Regions from separate parts of the Bacillus sp. Medicinal_06 genome, predicted to be linked through region 3. Evidence: riboswitches for the same ligand, from Rfam matches in the RefSeq annotation. Region 3 holds a riboswitch; each other region holds the start of a gene.
What was found. Region 3 has a riboswitch for S-adenosylmethionine ahead of AC1M36_RS14610 (Na+/H+ antiporter NhaC family protein). Riboswitches for the same ligand answer to the same signal wherever they lie in the genome.
Positions count from the first base shown of each region.

Region 1 (6,985 bases), on a different contig from region 3:
ATCGAAGTTTGCTGTGCAAAAAGGTGTTGGATATGTTCGTACTTTATTTTTATTAGTAACAATTCTATTAATTGGAAAAAATATTATGGAATATGCTCATATTATTTAGCTTCATACGTATGTATGAAGCTTTTTTTATTTATTATATTTTAAAAATTAATTAATTTTTAAAATATAAGTCTAGGAATATTTGAATAAATCTAAATTATCGTGTAGAATAATGTTGTAAAATGTAAACGTTTTTCTAAGGGGAGGCTAAAAAGAATGGTAGTAGCATACAAACATGAGCCATTTACAGATTTTTCAGTAGAGGCTAACAAGTTAGCGTTTGAAGAAGGTTTAAAGACAGTAGAATCTTATCTTGGACAAGACTATCCATTAATTATCGGGGGAGAAAAGATCACTACAGACGAGAAAATCGTTTCTGTAAACCCTGCGAATAAAGAAGAAGTTGTGGGCAGTGTTTCAAAAGCAAGCCGTGAATTAGCTGAAAAAGCAATGCAAGTGGCGGATGAAACATTCCAAACTTGGAGAAAGTCAAAACCAGAAATGCGTGCAGACATTTTATTCCGCGCTGCAGCAATCGTTCGTCGTAGAAAACATGAGTTCTCTGCTATTCTTGTAAAAGAAGCAGGTAAACCATGGAATGAGGCGGATGCTGATACAGCCGAAGCAATCGACTTTATGGAATATTATGGTCGTCAAATGTTGAAATTAAAAGACGGTATTCCAGTAGAAAGCCGTCCAATTGAATATAATCGTTTCTCTTACATTCCATTAGGAGTAGGTGTTATCATTTCTCCTTGGAACTTCCCATTCGCAATTATGGCAGGTATGACAACAGCTGCATTAGTTTCTGGTAACACAGTATTACTAAAACCAGCTAGTACAACACCTGTAGTAGCAGCGAAATTTATGGAAGTATTAGAAGAAGCAGGCTTACCAGCAGGCGTTGTAAACTTCATCCCAGGTAGTGGATCTGAAGTTGGTGACTACTTAGTAGACCACCCTCGTACACGTTTCATTAGCTTCACTGGATCACGCGATGTAGGTATTCGTATTTACGAGCGCGCAGCAAAAGTAAATCCAGGCCAAATTTGGTTAAAACGCGTTATCGCTGAAATGGGCGGTAAAGATACAATTGTTGTTGATAAAGAAGCAGATCTTGAATTAGCTGCTAAATCTATCGTTGCATCTGCATTTGGATTCTCAGGACAAAAATGTTCTGCTTGTTCTCGTGCAGTAATCCACGAAGATGTATACGATTACGTATTAAATCGTGCTGTTGAATTAACAAAAGAATTAACTGTAGGTAACCCAGCTGAAAAAGGCATGAACATGGGACCAGTTAATGACCAAGCTGCATTTGATAAAGTAATGAGCTATGTTGCAATTGGTAAAGAAGAAGGTAAAGTAGTAGCAGGTGGCGAAGGAGATGACTCTAAAGGCTGGTTCATCCAACCAACAATCGTTGCTGACGTTGCAGAAGATGCTCGCTTAATGAAAGAAGAAATCTTCGGACCAGTAGTAGCATTCTGTAAAGCAAAAGACTTCGATCATGCGCTTGCAATTGCAAACAATACAGAATACGGTTTAACAGGAGCAGTTATCTCTAACAACCGTGAACATATCGAAAAAGCACGTGAAGACTTCCACGTTGGTAACTTATACTTCAACCGTGGATGTACTGGTGCAATCGTAGGTTACCAACCATTCGGTGGCTTTAACATGTCTGGTACAGACTCTAAAGCTGGTGGACCTGACTACCTAGCACTTCACATGCAAGCAAAAACTACTTCTGAAACTTTATAAGAAATAGGTGAAAGGGCCTTCCTGTAATAGGGAAGGCCTTTTTCATAATAAGAAAGTTTTTGATTGGAAAACAGTTATCTTACTTCAATAAAGTAGGACTTTAATCGGTGTTAGTCTTACTGCCTACAAATAGTAGGCTGAAATGTAAAAAGTGAACAGAAACAAAAACGCCAGAAAATTTAATCCATTCGTCATATTTTTCTGTATTATTTTTAAAGATTTCCTGTATAATACAATTTGAAAGAAAATCTATGGTTAGACAAAAGGACACTGCTTTCAGTTTTGCTCACTGGAAGTGGTGTTTTTGTATTTTTTCAGAAAATGTGGTACAGAAATAATAATAATGTTTAATTTTGATTCTTGAAATAGAATAACCATCTATTCAATTGATGGCACAAGGTTAATAAAGTTGTTTCATTTTAAAATGGGAATTGTTAAATAAAGTACCTGTTAAATCATTACTCTTTTTCATGAAGAACATACGAAAGTTTTGTTTCAAATTCTAATTGTAGTATAGGTTCTGGAAATTCTTCTGGAACAAATAGTAACTCTTCTGAAATCCCTAAGCAGAAACCGTCTAACTCAATTGTATTCTCCTCTGTAAAATGGCTGGTTGTACACAGTGGACCTTTAAGCATTTTACCTACAAAATGATAGTGACCCATGTATAGAAGAATCTCGCTGTTTTCTGTTGGATATGCAGAGAGTCCTGCTGGTTTTGAGGGGGTAATTCCCAATAGAGAAAATATATCAGAAATTGCAGGCTTTAATTCATTAGAAGCTAATATATAATAATTTCTGCAATCCTGGCATTTACAAGTATCGAACTCTTTTTGATAAAATTCTCTTGTCTTCTCAATATCAACATCCAATATCCATTTCCCAATCTTAATTGGCTGCATGATTTTTCACCCCTCTATTCTTAACAATAAGAATCTCTAAATCATATTTATTATACAAAGAATAATACAAGATGAAGAGAAGTCAAAGAATAAGTTAATGGGAGTAAAGGTGCTGAGGAAAAAAAGTGAAAACAAGTTCGGGAGATTTTAAGCTACATTAGCCTATGAATAGCAGTATAAAAAATCATGTCTCTGTCAGTGAGGGACATGATTTTTTATTTCAGATGGAGTTTCTAAAACTTAAGAATTCTTCTGTACTCATAACATCTGCATATACGTCATTCAAACTTGCTAAAATTGTATTATGGATATAGACAGCAGGAATTGTAGCATTTTTAAAGAGGAGATCTTTTGTTGCGCATGCATCATGTACAACAGTGCAATGAAAACCGAAATCAAAAGCAGCTCTTACTGTAGCATCAATACACATATGAGTCATCATCCCGCATATAATCACATGTTCAATTTCTAAGTTTTGTAATTGCTCTAGTAGGTCTGTTTCCCGAAAGCTGTTTGGATAGTTTTTGAGAATAACTGTTTCATTTTTTAAGGGGCGAACATTTTTATGGATGTGGACACCTTCCGTGTTCGGGAGAAAAAAAGTAGCATTTTCTTTCATAGATACATGTTGGATATGAAATATAGGTTGATTCACTTCTCGAAAATGCTGGAGCAGTTGACTTGCATATTCGCTAGCTTCAACGGCACCGCGCAGTTCCATTTTACCATTTGGAAAATAATCATTTTGAATATCAACGAGTAAAAGGGCTGTTTTCATATGAACGATCGTCCTCCGTCTTTATTTCTTATTCATATAATGTTATTCCATTAACAGAGGATATTTTCCTTTGAGAAAGAAGATGTGAAGAAGAATTTTACATTCATGTAAAATTTGCTTTAGGATTTATCCCGCTATTTTAGGGCGGTAATACTCCCACCTCAAAATTCGGCGGGAGCAATGTCCAACTCTAGCGGCTAGAATCTCCGGTCGTTTCACCCCCTCGGACGAGGCGAAAAACGCCTCTCTGCCTAAGGCGCGGGCGTCCTGTGATTCTGAGCGAGCTGCTTCCGCTTTTCTAAAGAAATTAGATGGGAGATAAACTATCCGTAAAAGTCCGATTGGTGAGGGCTAATAATCAGTGGGGAAAATCAAATAGAAAGAAGTGTAATGGATATAATATCTTTCTGTTTTATAATCTTGTAGAAAATAAAAATATTATTTTCTAATATTTTTATTGACTCTAACTTTTCCGAGTTTTATAATAAAACTTAATTAAATGACAACTAAATTGATACACTCTTATCCAGAGAGGTGGAGGGACTGGCCCTATGATACCTCAGCAACGGGTTTTTGAATACCGTGCTAATTCCAGCAAGCTCTGAGAGGCTTGGAAGATGAGAAGATGTGAATGAGTATATAAGTGCTCTTCTTCTTATTTTTATTACGGATAAGAAGGAGGGCATTTTTTATTTTACCTCAAAGCTCTGCTTCAAGTTATTACAGCATATAGGAGGGGAAAGTAATGATTTCTTTTGAAAATGTAAGTAAAGTATATGAATCAGCCGGGCAATCCGTTCATGCCGTCGAAGATGTAACATTATCGGTTGATAAGGGTGAGATATTTGGTATTATCGGTTTCAGTGGAGCTGGAAAAAGTACACTGTTACGTTTAGTGAATATGTTAGAACGACCAACAGCGGGAACGATTTCGATAGATGATAAAGATATTACTTCCTTATCAACGAAGGAGTTACGAAAGCTAAGACAAAGAATCGGAATGATTTTTCAGAGTTTTAATCTATTTAATTCGAGAACCGTGTTTGGGAATATTGCTTATCCATTGAAATTAGCGAAATTGCCAAAGAATGAGATAAAAGAAAGAGTAAATGAGCTGCTAAAGTTTGTCGGACTAGAAGATAAAGCAAACTATTATCCAGAACAACTATCAGGTGGTCAGAAGCAACGCGTAGGGATTGCAAGAGCACTTGCAACGTCACCAGATATTCTCATTTGTGATGAAGCAACATCGGCACTAGATCCTGAAACAACAACAGAAATTTTGAATCTACTAAAGAAAGTAAACAAGGAATACAATTTAACAATTCTTCTTATTACACATGAAATGCAGGTTGTGAAAGAAATTTGTCACCATGTAGCCGTGATGGAAAAAGGAAAAGTGATTGAGGAAGGCACATTATTTGATGTTTTTACAAAGCCAAAAACAAAGACGACACAAAATTTCGTTCGATCTGTTATTAACGATCATTTACCGGAAAGTGTTCTTGCTAAAATCCAAAATGGTGGACAGATTTATCGCTTAACATTTACTGGAGAAGAGACAGGACAACCGATATTATCGTATATTGCGAAAAATTATAACGTTGATGTAAATGTTCTTTATGGAAATATTATTGAACTCCAAAATATTTTATTTGGAAATCTTCTTGTAGAACTACAAGGTGAACAGAAAGAAATTCAAAAAGCATTACAACATCTAAGACTGCAAGTGCAGTTGAAGGAGGTAGAAGCTCATGCGAGTTGATTGGAGTATATTTTGGCCTCGTATATTAGATGCGACAGGGGATACCCTCTTGATGGTAATTGTAACCCTTATATTTGCCACAATACTTGGTATACCTCTAGGTTTACTTTTGTATGTTACAAGAAAAGGGAATTTTTTAGAAAACAAACTGGTCTTTTCTATTCTTAATATTGTTATTAATACGATTCGTCCCATTCCATTTATTATCTTTTTAGTAGCATTAAGTCCTTTAACGCGCACTGTTATCGGAACAACAATCGGAACGGCAGCAGCAATCTTTCCAATGACGCTGGTTGCTTCAATTGGGATTGCAAGAATGGTTGAAACAAACCTTGTTTCGGTACCAAAGGGAGTTATTGAAGCAGCACAAGCAATGGGTGCATCACCATTAAGAATTGTTTTTGAAATTCTTGTTCCAGAGGCGTTAGCACCATTAATTTTAGGAGTTACATTTATGACAGTAGGTTTAATTGAATTTTCGGCAGTTGCCGGTCTTGTTGGTGGCGGTGGTCTAGGTGACTTAGCAATGACATATGGTTATCAACGCTTTGATACGTCGGTTATGTTCGTGACGGTTGTATTGCTTATTATTCTTGTACAAATTGCACAAAACTTAGGAAACTATTTTGCAAAAGTATTCTTACGTAGATCATAAAGGGAAGAGAGGGAAAGGAAATGAAAAAGATTTTAGCATTTGTATTATCGGCACTGGTTAGTGCATCAGTATTAAGTGGCTGCGGAGCTGATGCAAAAGAAAAAGTAGTTCGCGTCGGTATAACAGGAACGGATGGAGACGCTTGGCCTATTCTTCAGAAGAAAGCTGAAAAAGAAGGAATTAAAGTTAAACTTGTAGAGTTTTCGGATTATACAACACCAAACAAGGCGTTGGCCGATGGCGATATCGAATTGAATTCATTCCAACATATTGCCTTTTTAGAGCAGTTTAAAAAGGAACATAAATTAGATATTACAGCTGTTGGAACAACTCAAATTGCACCAATGGGATTATTCTCTGAGAAATATAAAAAACCAAGTGAAATTCCATCTGGCTCAGAAATTGCAATTCCTAATGATCCAACGAACCAAGCTCGTGCATTAAAACTTCTTGATGCAGCCGGATTGTTAAAGTTGAAAAAAGACTTTGGATTATTTGGTGACCCAAGTGGTATCGCAGAAAATCCAAAGAAATTAAAAATTACACCAGTTGTTGCGCAGCAAACGCCACGTGTATTAAAAGATGTAGCAGCTTCCGTTATTAATAACGGTGTTGCGGGTCAAGCTGGTTTAAACCCAACGAAAGATCCTATTTTCTTAGAAGATCCAAAAAACGAGAATGCGAAACCATATATTAATATTTTTGCGGCTCGCACGAAAGATAAAAATGATCCAACGATTAAAAAAGTGATTGAATTATACCATTCAAAAGAAGTAACAGATGCAATTAAGAAAGACACAAAAGATGGTGCAATTTCGGTAGACCTTTCACTTGAAGAGTTAGAGAAAATCGTAAAATAACATCGGGTTGAACGAACTAAGAGTAGGAACCCCTCCGCTGTTAGTTCGTTCAACATATACCATGCCTAACGGACGATACCCTAATTTTGTACCTTCCAATTCTGTATAATATAAAATCCAATGTCTGTTAGGTAGAAAAAGGCCAGGAGTTTTCTGGTCTTATCCCTGTCAAGTAGACAGTATTAAAAAGACTAAGCAGCCATCGAGATTCGA
Region 1 is NZ_JBWYHD010000010.1:122,585-129,569, reverse strand. Features, by position in the region: gene AC1M36_RS21790 (TSUP family transporter) at 1-109, shown strand, start outside; gene pruA (L-glutamate gamma-semialdehyde dehydrogenase) at 265-1,812, shown strand; gene AC1M36_RS21780 (hypothetical protein) at 2,271-2,714, opposite strand; gene AC1M36_RS21775 (cysteine hydrolase family protein) at 2,935-3,492, opposite strand; SAM riboswitch class I at 4,012-4,116, shown strand; gene AC1M36_RS21770 (methionine ABC transporter ATP-binding protein) at 4,238-5,257, shown strand; gene AC1M36_RS21765 (methionine ABC transporter permease) at 5,247-5,912, shown strand; gene AC1M36_RS21760 (MetQ/NlpA family ABC transporter substrate-binding protein) at 5,933-6,772, shown strand; gene AC1M36_RS21755 (IS3 family transposase) at 6,964-6,985, opposite strand, start outside.
Region 1: linked by a shared signal. The riboswitch ahead of AC1M36_RS21770 (methionine ABC transporter ATP-binding protein) and the one ahead of AC1M36_RS14610 (Na+/H+ antiporter NhaC family protein) in region 3 are both predicted to bind S-adenosylmethionine.

Region 2 (6,985 bases), on a different contig from region 3:
ATTTCTACTGGTATGCAACTTGTTGCAACTTCTATCTTTGGCGTTATCGCTTTTCGTGAGTGGACTACTACTACTACGATTATTCTGGGAACGATTGCAATCCTTTTAATTGTAGTCGGTGTTGTCTTCACTTCATTAGATGATAAAGAAAATGCACAGCCACCAGGACAATTGAAAAAAGGACTTTTAACTTTAATTGTTTCTACATTCGGCTACCTTGTATATGTAATTATTATTCGTTGGTACAATATCGATGGTTGGTCTGCTATTTTACCGCAAGCAGTCGGTATGTTTGTTGGAGCAGTTGTATTGACATCTAAACATAAACCATTTAACAAATATGCAATTCGTAATGCTTTATCTGGCCTACTTTGGGGAACAGGTAACTTATTCTTACTTCTTTCTTTACCAAGAGTTGGAGTAGCAACAAGTTTCCCATTATCTCAAACTGGTATCGTTATCTCTACATTCGGTGCAATTGTCTTCTTAGGCGAAAAGAAAACAAAGCGTCAAATGGTATTTATTGCACTAGGTAGTGTTCTAATTATCGGCGGTGCTGTTTTACTTGGTATGACAAAAGCATAATTGCACAAGCTATAAATCAAACCCTCGAAGCATATCTGCTTCGAGGGTTTTCTATTAACTATTAAAATAGATTTCTAAGCGAATGATTCACGTAATCTCTTTTTTCATAGTTCGCTTTCCATTCTAATAGTCCATCTATACATAAAAATAAATTAATTAGAGCAAGAATTAACATCACATATAAACCTGTCGAAATGTATATGGCAATACTTACAACATTATATAAGATCCATAAATGCCAGTTCTCTAAAATCTTTCTACTAAGCATAAACTGAGCCACAAGTCCTAACACTGCATTTAAAGCATCTAAATACGGGTTTGTCGACTCTAAATAACGAATTTGATAATACCCCCATCCAATCCAAGCAACTAGAATCAAAATGATATAACCAATCCACCCTTTCAAATCTAAGCGAACGGTTGGTTTCACGTCTCCCTCTCCACTACGTGCAATCCAATAATACCAACCATATACATTAAATATGAATTGGAACGCTGCTAATATGGCCATTGCATATAACTCCTGTGTAATAAAAATGTATAGAAAAGATGCAACTGTAATCATCCCAAATAAAAAATTCCATACCTTTTCTCGAGCTAGTAACCAAACATTTATAATCCCCATAACAGATGCAAAAATTTCAATATAGCTCGACTGAATATACATACCTACTAGCATACAAATAATACTAGAGATAATTAAAAAAACTGGATGTCTAACCATAAGCCTCTCTCCCCAAATATTTTATGATTTCTCTACACACATTATAAAGAAAGCGCCTATTTATATCCATATTTTTCTAATTATCTTTTTTCTTATTATACAGTTACATTACATGTATTCCCTCATTGCTAATTTATATAAGTCATTTCTTTTTACAAAAATCTCTCAAAGATGTTATCGTTTTTTATAACATATTCTAGGTATGGAGGAATAAAGGATATGCCAAAGAAACATAGAATTTTATTTATTGGTGCCGGTCGTATGGCAGAAGCAATCTTTGCCGGACTTCTCAAAACAAGTAAAGAGCACATCGAAGAAATTGTTGTATCCAATCGAAGTAACATAGAAAAACTTAAGCAACTAGGGGAAAAATATGACATTTCAATTACAAATGATTGGAAAGAGCACATTAAAAATGCAGACACCATTGTTTTAGCCATGCCACCAGCTGCACATGAGCAATTATTAGCGGAGTTATCGCCTCTTCTAACCAATCAGTTTGTTGTAACAGTTGCTGCCGGAATTGGTCCATCTTATTTAGAAGAAAAACTCCCTCAAGGTACACCTGTTGCCTGGATTATGCCCAATACAGCTGCAACAATTGGGAAGTCTATTTCTCTATATACAATGGGACATTTCGTAAATAAAGAACATCAAGAAACACTGCAACTACTTTTAAAAGGGATTGGTACAGCACAGCTATGCACAGAAGAAGAGGTACATCAGCTTACCGCTGTAACTGGAAGTGCCCCAGCATTCCTTTACCACTTTACTGAAGGATTAATTGAAGCAACGAAAAGCTATGGAATCGATGAAGCAACCGCAAAACACCTTGTCATTCAAATGATTACTGGTTCTGCCGCTATGCTAGAACAAGAACAAGATCCAACTATGCTTCGTGAACAAGTGACTACACCAGGTGGCTCAACTGCAGAAGGTTTAAAAGTTTTATATGAATATAATTTTTCAAAGATGATTCACCAAGCAATTGAAGCAACAAATAAAAAAGCTAGGGGGAATTAATATGACAGTAACAAGCTTACAAGATTGCACAACATTACATAATGGTGTAAAAATGCCTTGGTTTGGTTTAGGCGTTTTTAAAGTTGAAGATGGTACACAGGTAATCGATTCTGTAAAAGTTGCTATTAAAAATGGATACCGCAGTATCGATACAGCTGCAGTATATAAAAATGAAGAAGGCGTTGGCCAAGCAATTCGCGAATGCGGAATTCCTCGTGAAGAATTATTTATCACATCAAAAGTATGGAACAGTGATCAAGGCTATGAATCAACATTACAAGCCTTCGAAACAACATTACAAAAATTAGGTTTAGAATACTTAGATCTATACTTAGTACACTGGCCTGTAAAAGGAAAATACACAGAAACATGGAAAGCATTAGAGAAACTTTATAAAGAAGGCCGTGTTCGTGCTATCGGCGTTAGCAATTTCCAAATCCATCACTTACAAGATGTTCTAGAAATCGCTGAAATGAAACCGATGATTAATCAAGTTGAATATCACCCACGCTTAACGCAAGAAGAACTTCACTCTTTCTGTAAAGAGCATACTATTCAACTAGAAGCTTGGTCACCATTAATGCAAGGCCAATTACTCGACCATCCAGTATTGCAAGAAATTGCTACAAAATATAACAAATCAACAGCACAAATCATTTTACGCTGGGATCTGCAAAATGGTGTGGTTACCATTCCTAAATCAGTTAAAGAGCATCGCATTGTCGAAAATGCAAGCATCTTTGATTTTGAATTGAGCGCTGAAGATATGAAAGCAATTCAGTCATTAAATGAAAATCACCGTGTTGGCCCAGACCCTGATAATTTTGATTTTTAAGAGAAAAGTCACTGTGTAATTGCACAGTGACTCTTATTTTTATATTGCACTTATAAAAAACTGAAAATTTAAACTATATTCCATTTTATTGACAGTTCATTTGTCCGGGTGTAAGATTTTGAATAATCAAAGAAACAAAAAAATTAATACAAATCATTATGTTTACTCATTGTATCAAGAGAGGTGGAGGGACTGGCCCTTTGAAACCTCGGCAGCAGGTTCACTTTGAATACTGTGCCACTTCCTGCAAGCATTATGCTTGAAAGATAGAATGAGGGACTTCGTTTATATACATGGTGCATGCCTTGTAAACAAAACTCCCTCTTTCTCTATATGAAAAGAGGGAGTTTTTCTTTCCCTCACAAATTGTTCATCAACTAATAAACAAACAATTTAAGGAGGAATTTTACATGAAAAAGAAATTTGTACCTGCTGTCGCATCTGTTTTAGGAGCAAGTCTTTTATTAACAGGTTGCGGTAGCTATAAAGACGAAGCAAGTGAAGCAAAAGCAAAGGATAAAGCCCCTGATAAACAAGTATTGAACTTGGCCACTGGTACAGAAATCCGTACAATGGATACTGCTCGCGCCACAGATACTGACTCTGGCCAAGTAATGAGAAACGTATTTGAAGGTTTATATAACCTAGGTGAAGGAAACAAGCCTGTTCCTGGTGTAGCAAAGTCTCATGCGGTTAATCCTGATAAAACAAAATATACGTTCCATTTACGAGATTCAAAATGGTCAAACGGTACTCCTGTGACAGCAAAAGATTTTGTCTTTGCTTGGCAACGTGCCGTTGATCCAGCGACTGCTTCTGAATACGCATTTCTATTCTTTGATATAAAAAATGCGAAAAAGATTAATAATAAAGAACTTCCGGCTGACCAGCTCGGTGTAAAAGCAATCGATGACCACACCTTTGAAGTTGAATTAGAGCGCCCTGTTCCCTACTTTATTAGTTTAACGGCATTTCCAACATTCTTACCAATTAATGAAGCATTCTTCAAATCACAAGGTGATAAATATGCTTTAGAAGATAACACGATTCTTTATAATGGTGCCTTTACATTAAGTGATTGGAAACATGAACAAAGCTTTAAGTTCAAGAAGAATACCAACTATTGGGATAAGGATAATGTGAAACTTGAAGAAATTAATTTTAATGTCGTCAAGGATCATTCAACAGCTGTTAATTTATATGAATCAAAACAAATTGATCGACTTACTTTAACATCTGATCTTGTTGATAAATATCGCAAAGATAGTAACTTTAAAGAACGACCAGATGTCGGGGTACAATTTGTACGTATGAACCAGAAAAATAAAACGTTACAAAATATAAATGTTCGTCAAGCAATCGATAAATCGATAGATAAGAAAGCATTTGTAAATGTGCTTTTAAATGATGGCTCTCTACCCTCCTATTCTCTAGTGCCAAAAAATTTCGCCAAAGGGCCAAATGGAAAAGACTTCCGTGAAGAGAATGGTAATTTAACAAAAGAAAACACAAAAGAAGCGCAACAGTTTTGGAAACAAGCAAAACAAGAATTAGGATCTGACAAAATTTCAATTGAATTATTAACAAGTGATGGCTCTCTACCTAGAAAAACAGGTGAATATTTAAAAGAACAACTAGAGAAAAATTTAGAAGGATTAACAGTAAATGTTAAGCCTCAACCACGTAAACAACAAGTCACATTATTACTACAAGGAAATTATGAGATTGCTATTGACGGATGGAGCCCGGATTTTGCCGATCCAATTACATTCTTAGAGTTATTTACAACTGATAACTCATACAACTTAGATCACTATTCTAACAAAGAATTTGATAATCTAATCCAAAAAGTTAAAACCGACTTAGCTGGTGATGAAAAAGCACGTTGGGAAGCTTTAAAACAAGCAGAAAAAATCTTATTTAAAGATGCCGTTATCTCTCCTCTTTATCAAAATGGAACAACATACTTAGAGCGTTCTTATGTCAAAGGCGTAGTTGAAGTTGATTTTGCAGGGCCACTTAACTTCAAATGGGCGAAAGTTGAGAAGTAAACAGCCCGTGTAAAATGTCATTTTCATAAAAAGAAAAAGGAATCCTTCAACAGGACTCCTTTTTCTTTATGCTTCTTTTATTACATGTCTCTTTCTTTTTACTATTACTGATATCCCTACAGCAACTAGCGATACCATTTGAGTAATAATAATTATAAATAATAGAAAGATAACATTCTCTTTTAAGTTTCCGCCACCAAATACTATTGCGAAATAACCCTTTGCGGCATATGTTGCGGGAAATAATTCACCGATTGTTTGATATGTTTTTGATAACATAGCATACGGTACCATCACACCAGAACTTACAAGTTGTAAAGAAAGCGAAATAATATTAAAGAGCATGCCTGCATTTCCAAATAAGGTAATAAACATTTGTGTTAATGATAGGAAGGAAAAGAAGACAATTGCTTGGAATATCCATACATTCCATACCGTTTCTTGCACTTCAAGTTGAAATGCTTTCATTAAACCAATTGTAATGCATGCAAGTAGGATTGATACTGTGCCATTAATCACTTGTCGTGATAGGTAACTATCCCAGTTTCCCCCTACCTGTTTTGCCACTTTAGATAGTTCCATACTCATAATCATCGCTCCTACAAATGAAGCTAACACGATCATAAGCGGTACCATATTTACAGAAAATCCTTTTGCATCATTTACCTTGTGAATCGTAAATCCAACCGAATCTTCAGCTAATCCTTTTATCACTTCTACACTGCCCGGCCCCATAGCAAGTAGTTTCCCGGCAACTACTTGCTGCTTATAATTTGAGACCTCTTTATTTACATTATCACGAACTTGTTTCGCGACTCCTTCCATCATTTGTTTTGCCATCATAGAGTTTGCTTGGTTAATATGAAAATTTAAATTTGTTTTTCCTTTTTCACTTATATCCTTTGAAAAAGAAGCTGGTATTTCAATAATCATATTGTATGCACGCTTATCCATTTCTTCTTTTGCTTTTTCCATAGACTTCTCTTTCGTTACTTGAAAAGGTAAATTTTTCTGTAATCCTTCTCCTATTTTGCTTCCCATATTCATATCTTGGTTCACAATAGCAATTTGCATTTGATCGGCTCTTTCATTTACTCCATCATAAGCTGTAAGCCAAACACAAAAGAAAATAAGCTGAAACGCTAATGCTACCACAATTCCCACATACGTACCTGGTGTCTTTAAAAATTGTTTCAATGTATTCATTCTTCCGCCTTCAGCAAGCAAGTACATACTTGCATTTTATTTTAAATAAATACTAGGGTCTTAATGCCCTAGCATATAAAGTTATATTATTCTCAATAAAGTTCTCATCATTCATTTCCATAAGTCGATTTTCAAAACGCAATTTGGATAGAAAGTAACCAAAATTAATCCATATAAAATTCATTACTTGAGCTTCAATATTTGTATCAATAATTTTTCCTTTTTGCTGCATTTGTGCAAAATACATCATTAATTCTTCTTTTAAGCCTTTTGGTATTTTGGCAATTTCATCATCTAATTCAGGAAACACGCCTGTTTCACGTATACCAATAGAAATGATGTCTTTTGCTTCATTCAAGAAGTTATGATAATGTCTTGCTAAATTCTTTAAATCTGTTTCTAATTCCCACACAATTTCTGTTTGTAAAAACCGTTGTAAATGCGGCAAATATGAAAATTCATAAACGGCTGCTTCAATGACGCCCTTTTTGTTTTTAAAATTACGAAAGATCGTTACTTCATTAACACCAGCACGCATTGCAATTTCTTTTGTTGTTGCTG
Region 2 is NZ_JBWYHD010000013.1:62,445-69,429, forward strand. Features, by position in the region: gene AC1M36_RS23455 (GRP family sugar transporter) at 1-585, shown strand, start outside; gene pnuC (nicotinamide riboside transporter PnuC) at 647-1,309, opposite strand; gene proC (pyrroline-5-carboxylate reductase) at 1,529-2,332, shown strand; gene AC1M36_RS23470 (aldo/keto reductase) at 2,334-3,167, shown strand; SAM riboswitch class I at 3,336-3,440, shown strand; gene AC1M36_RS23475 (peptide ABC transporter substrate-binding protein) at 3,578-5,218, shown strand; gene AC1M36_RS23480 (YhgE/Pip domain-containing protein) at 5,285-6,424, opposite strand; gene AC1M36_RS23485 (TetR/AcrR family transcriptional regulator) at 6,477-6,985, opposite strand, start outside.
Region 2: linked by a shared signal. The riboswitch ahead of AC1M36_RS23475 (peptide ABC transporter substrate-binding protein) and the one ahead of AC1M36_RS14610 (Na+/H+ antiporter NhaC family protein) in region 3 are both predicted to bind S-adenosylmethionine.

Region 3 (6,985 bases):
GAAAGACGACGTTCTAACTCATCAATTTGCTCCACTACACCTGCATACATTTCTTCTAGACGAGCGACTTGCCCTTCATAATATGCTACTTCTTCTAATGCACGTTCATGCAATTGCATTTCTCCTGCTTCTTGTGCAATTATCGCCTGCTTTGAGCGCTTATTTACGAAATAACGAGCCTGCTCAAGTTCACGGGAAAAGTTAGATTTTAATGTTTTATGACGCTGAATTAATTTTTCAATTTTTGTTACTTCACGCTCACTATCACGTAAATATTGATTTAACATAGCAATTGGATTTTTTCTTTCTTTCTCATCTAATACATTATGAAAATCTGCTAAAATTGCATCGCGTACACGTCCGAATAAAGATTGTTTCATTCTAATCTTCCTCTCTTCTACTTTATGATTTAAATTATTTTATATTAGTTTTTCATTAACTTGTTCCACTCATCTTCAAAGTTGCTATATGGCTTAGAAGCTTCTGAAGCAGCATCCACTACTACATCTTTTTCTTTTTTCCACTCACGGTATCCGTAGTATAGAACGACTAACGCTGCAACACCGATTAGTGCTGGGGAATGAGAAAGGGCAATTGACAAGCCGATTAAACCGGCAATACCCCAAGCTAACTTTCCAAAAAATGATTGTGCTCGCACAAATGATTTATAGCTCCAGTACGCAATTCCTGCTCCAATTGCGAATCCTACAATACCAGCAAGACTACCAAGAGCAATTAAAGCCAAAATACCGGCTGCGATAAACGCTAGAAATTGTTTCATCTTGTGCTTGCCTCCCTTCGATTTGATACTCTTATCTTAACTATTTTTTCGTTTTTCCATAACGAGCTTAAGAACCGTTTTCTAATCAGACTTAAGACCTATTCCAAGTCAGCCTTATATGAAGGTGAATGTAAAGAAAAAGGATGTCTTATATAAGACATCCTTTTTCTTTATGCTGTTTTATGATATTGCTTTTTTTTTGCTACTTTTGAAAATCGTGGAAATCCTATTAAGATAGAAACTACACCACAAATTCCAACTAAAATTGGATAGAACGCATATGGTAATAATTCAACCGGTGACAATGCTGCAAATCCTGCTGCCGTTAACATTTGAGCACCGTATGGAACTAATCCTTGTACAGAGCATGAGAAAAGATCTAACACACTCGCTGATTTTCGTGGATCAATTTCATATTGATCAGCAATATTTTTTGCAAGCGGACCAGTAAAAATAATAGAAATCGTATTATTCGCAGTACACACATTCGTCAAACTTACTAAACCAGCAATTCCAAATTCAGCACCTTTTTTCGAACGAATACTACGTGTTAATGTATTCATTAAATATTGAATACCGCCATTATATTGAATAATTTCAACCATTCCACCGATTAAAATTGCCAGTAATACAAGCTCCATCATTCCACTTATTCCTGTTGTAACACTTTTAAAGAAGCTAGCTAATGTGTAGCTCCCATCAATAAGACCAATAAGTCCTGATAGAACTGTTCCACCTGCTAACACAACGAGCACATTCCACCCAAGTAAAGCTGTAACAAGCACACCCGCATACGGCAATATTTTCACCCAGTCAAATGTATGAGCTTTGATTTCTGTATGGTTTCCTACTGTAAGGAAAACCAATAATACAATTGTAATAATTGCGGCTGGTAAAACGATTAAAAAATTTGTTTTAAATTTATCTTTCATTTCCGTTCCTTGCGAACGAACAGCTGCAATTGTCGTATCAGAAATAAATGATAGATTGTCACCAAACATCGCTCCACCAACAACTGTTGCCATCGTTAACGCAATAGAAATATCTGTTTGCTGGCTAATCCCTACTGCAATTGGAGCTAGCGCTGCAATTGTCCCCATGGAAGTTCCCATCGCTAATGAAATAAAGGCCCCTATAACAAAAATGCCTGCAACAATAAATCCTTGCGGTAAAATAGATAGCGCTAAATTAACTGTAGAGTCAACCCCGCCCATTCCTTTTGCTGTTTCAGAAAACGCACCCGCAAGTACAAAAATCAACACCATAATCATAATATCCGGATTACCAGCCCCTTTGGCAAACCGTTCTACTTTTGATGTAAAGCTTTCTTTTCTATTCATCACTAATGCAGTCCCTACAGCAATTAAAATAGCTACAAGTATCGGCAATTTATAAAAATCCCCTGTAATAATTCCAGAGCCAATAAATAGCGCTAAGAATATTCCAAGCGGTAATAATGCTAAGCCATTTCCCTTCGTTTGTTTCAAAATAACATCTCTCCCTAGTTCTAAACCTTTTCTATCTTATAACAAAAGACCTCTTCCCAAAAGAAGAGGTCTTATACATCTATAAGAAACACTCTCCTCATCTATCAAGCACATGCTTGCTGGATTTGGCACAGCACTCTGTTGTGAGTCCGCTGCCGAGGCATCGTAGGGCCAGTCCCTCCGCCTCTCTTTATAAGAAGGTTTCATATTTTATTTTTAATAATAATTTCTTCCCTAACTTTACTCGCTTACTAATAAAAAGTCAATTATTATTTGCATGAAAATATTTTACATTTTTTGATATTTATACAAAACCATGAAATAAAATAAGCAATCTATAAGAAAAAATACTCATTTTAATTTTTGAATTTCCCTTTCTAAAATTTCGATCCAAAAAAACTTTTTCTTTTCAATTGTTGTAATAATCCACTTAGCTGTATCCCAAGCTACATGATATTCTTCTTTAGAAATATCTCCAGCTACATATGCTTCCTCTAACTCATCTGCATCCAATACATATACATCACCATTAGGTAATAACACCACATCTAAATAGAGATCATCGAAATATGGCATGCCTCTCTCATCTACTTTATAATCTTTGGCCACATCAATATAAAACTGCACTAACTTCTTCTTTTCATTTAACATAGCTGTAATCGCAAAGTTCTTATCATTTATAAAATACTGCATCCATGTGTACCCATCATTTACAATACAAAGTTTTTGATTATTATATTGCTTATAGCTAGGCTCTTTCACTTTTTGCATATGCAGCACACCTAACATTCCTTGCTCAATTGTCTTCACTTCATATGTTTTCTCTATTAACCGTTCCCAAGTAGAGCCATCGCCATATTTTCGTTTCATGATTCCCAACTCCTTTTCTATGCAAAAAAGCCCCCACATCTTATGCGGGGGCTCTGCCAATAGCTATTAAGCTGCCTGTTTTTCAGAAAGCTCTTTTAAATAAGCTTGTCCTTTTTCAGCGTCATATTGACCTTCCCACTTAGACATAACTACAGCTGCTAAAGAGTTACCTACTACGTTAACTGCCGTACGAGCCATATCTAAAATACGGTCAATACCTGCGATAAATGCTAATCCTTCTGCCGGAATACCTACTGTACCAAGTGTTGCTAATAATACAACAAATGATACACCCGGTACACCTGCAATCCCTTTAGATGTAACCATTAATACAAGCAATAATGTAATTTGCTGCGCGAGAGATAAATCAATGCCATACATTTGCGCTAAGAAAATCGCTGCAATAGCTTGATATAAAGTTGATCCATCTAAGTTAAATGAATAACCTGTCGGAATAACGAAAGATGTAATCGCTTTCGGACAACCGAACTTCTCCATTTTCTCCATGATTTTCGGTAAAACCGTTTCTGAGCTTGCAGTAGAATACGCTAAAATAAGCTCATCTTTTAAGATCTTAAAGAATTGGAAAATGTTAATACCAAATATTTTCGCTGTAAGTCCTAATACTACTACAACGAAGAAGATCATTGATCCATATACGACAATTACTAATTTCCCTAACGGAATTAATGAAGCTAAACCAAATTTAGAAACTGTAACACCAATTAATGCGAATACACCAAACGGTGCGAATTTCATAACTTGGTTTGTTACATAAAACATTGAATCCGCTACACCTTGGAAAAATTGAAGAACCGGTCTTCCTCTTTCACCGATCGCTGCAACTCCTAAACCAAATAGTACAGAGAAGAAAATAATAGCAAGCATATCACCTTTTGCTAATGATTCTACAATATTTGTCGGAACAATGTTTACAAATGTATCAGCAAAAGAGTGACTTTGCACTTGCTCTGTCGTTTGCGTATATTTAGAAATATCTGTCTTTGTTAACTTATCCATATCGACGCCGTTTCCTGGTTGGAAAATATTCGCTACCAGTAGGCCAACAACAATCGCAACTGTTGTAATGATTTCAAAATAAAGAATTGTTTTTCCGCCTAATCGACCTAGCTTTTTCACATCACCAACACCAGCAACACCAACAACGATGCTTGCTACGACAATCGGTACAACGATCATTTTAATTAATCGGATGAAAATATCACCAATCGGTTGTAAGTACTTCGCTACTGCCGGATTGTCATAAAAAATCGCCCCAACTGCAATACCAAGCGCAAGCCCTATTAAAATTTGCCATGCAAGTCCTATCCTTTTCATACTTGCTACAACCCCCTTCTTAGATGCATTAACTCTACCATTCTCTCGTTCTATGAAACTAAGAAATTAAGAGTATTACATATTATTCGACAATTCACTACATTTTTGTCCCTGTTAAAAATGATAAATCAAAAAATGAAATCTGACAACAAAATAAGTTTGCGTGAACACAAATAATTTTCTTGACAAAAACAAAACTCATGTCAGAAAACCTAACATGAGAACGATTCCTTAAAGTGTTTATTAATATTTTCTCTACTTTATTTCTATCACATCAAACGACATAATATACAAAAATTACCTCATTTCCGACAATTCATAGTACATTTATAAAACTTTCGTTACATTATGGTTACAACAATAGACAGTATTCTTCCAATTATGATATATACATCATAGGGAAAGGAGCTAGACCATTATGAAAAAGAAATTTGTCGCTTTCAGCGTCTTAGCAGCGAGCACTATTTTTGTTTCCCCATTGCTATCACCAGTATATGCGGAAACAAGTCAAGATAAATTATCTAATATTCAATCCGAATTAGAGGGTAACCAACAAGAATTACAGAACAAATCAGCAGAGAAAGAACAGATGGAAAAAGAGATACAAGACTTACAGAAAAAAATCGATGAATTAACAGCTTCTATAAATAAAAATGAAGCTGATTTAAACGATATACAAACAGAAATTAGTAAAACACAACAAACAATTGCCGATAAGAAGAAACGTATCGAGCAATTACAAACAAATATCGACACTCGTCAAGACGTCATTAAACAACGACTACAATCCATGCAAGAAAAACCACGAACAAATATCGTAACTGAAGTATTGATGAACTCAAATAATTTCGCGGATCTTGTTGATAATATGTATTCCGTTAGCTTGATTTTAAATAACGATACAGAGATTGTAAAAAAACAAACAACTGATCAAGAAACTGTAAAAACAGAAAAAGAAGCTGTTGAAAAGAAAGAACAGCAACTAAACGAATCGAAGCAAAAATTGGAGCAAAAGCAACAAGAACTTCAGAAAAACCACCAAGAACAACAAGCACTTATTAACGATCTACATACTAAAGTATCAAAAGTAGATTCAGAGATTGAAGGCTTAGAAGAGTCAAAAAGTATTTTAGAAAATCAACGCCAAGCTGTTCAAAAAGCAATTGAAGAAGAAAAACGAGCAGAAGAAGCTCGTAAAGCCGAGGAAGCACGTAAAGCGGAAGAAGCACAAAAAAACGCTTCTGCTAAAGAAGCTGCACAAACCGCTCCAACACCGCAAGATACAAATAAAAATGGCTTTATAAAACCAGCAGCCGGAAGATTCAGTTCAGGATTTAACGATCCTTCCCGCGGACGCCATGCTGGTTTAGATATCGCCGCTTCTGGCACAGTACCAATTATGGCAGCTGCTGATGGTGTTGTCATTCGGTCTGATATGTCATCTAGTTACGGAAATGTTGTCTATTTATCACATCGAATGAATGGCAAAACATACACAACAGTATACGCTCATATGAGCAGCCGCTCTGTATCTGTCGGTCAAACTGTAAAACAAGGTCAACAATTAGGTTTCATGGGAAATACTGGGCAATCTACTGGTCAACATTTACATTTTGAAATCCATATTGGCGAATGGAATGTAGGTAAAACAAATGCAGTTGATCCTTCTGGTTATATCGGATCATAAATAAAAAAACTCGGTGCATACCGAGTTTTTTTATTTACGACGAAAGTTATAAAGAAAAGTATTTGCTATAAAATAAAACTTTAATCAGCCCTCACCAATCGGACTTTTACGGGCAGTTGATCTCCCATCCATCTTCCTTGTTCCTCTCTGAATCTTGAGATGGGAGTCTTACCGCCCATTAATGCGGGATACAATCAAACTAAAAAGCAGGGAGAAACCCCTGCTCATTTTGTAAACATTTTAAACACACCAACTGCATTTAGAAACACAATTACTACTGTTACCGGAATAATATAACGCAGTAAGAAAAACCATATGTTAAATAATGTTTTCCCTTTCGTTTCTGTAACTTCTAATTCTTTCATTAATAAGTCTTTACTCATTTTATTTGGTACAAACAATGAAATTGCTAGTACCCCTAGCGGCAGCAATACATTACTTACTGCAAAATCCACTAAGTCAAAAAATGTTTTTCCGAAGACTTTCACATCACTCATAACTCCGAATGATAAAGCTGATGGAATTCCAACCGCAAAAATAAGTAATCCAATAATAAATGATGCTGAAGGACGTTTTTTCTCATTATCTTTTGCTACAGATGCAACAACAATTTCAAGCATTGAGATTGCAGAAGTTAACGTTGCAAAGAAGAATAAAATTAAAAACATGATAAAGAAAAATTGTCCGAATGGTATTTTCGCAAATACAGCTGGAAGAATAATAAACAATAAGCCTGGTCCCTCTGTTGGTTTAACTCCTAATGCGAAGATTGCCGGGAAAATTGCTAGTCCCGCAAGCACCGTAATAAAAATTGTTAAACTC
Region 3 is NZ_JBWYHD010000005.1:326,060-333,044, forward strand. Features, by position in the region: gene AC1M36_RS14600 (PspA/IM30 family protein) at 1-380, opposite strand, end outside; gene AC1M36_RS14605 (lmo0954 family membrane protein) at 425-781, opposite strand; gene AC1M36_RS14610 (Na+/H+ antiporter NhaC family protein) at 952-2,268, opposite strand; SAM riboswitch class I at 2,363-2,467, opposite strand; gene AC1M36_RS14615 (ribonuclease FAU-1 family protein) at 2,620-3,138, opposite strand; gene gltP (glutamate/aspartate:proton symporter GltP) at 3,205-4,476, opposite strand; gene AC1M36_RS14625 (murein hydrolase activator EnvC family protein) at 4,895-6,163, shown strand; gene AC1M36_RS14630 (sodium-dependent transporter) at 6,388-6,985, opposite strand, start outside.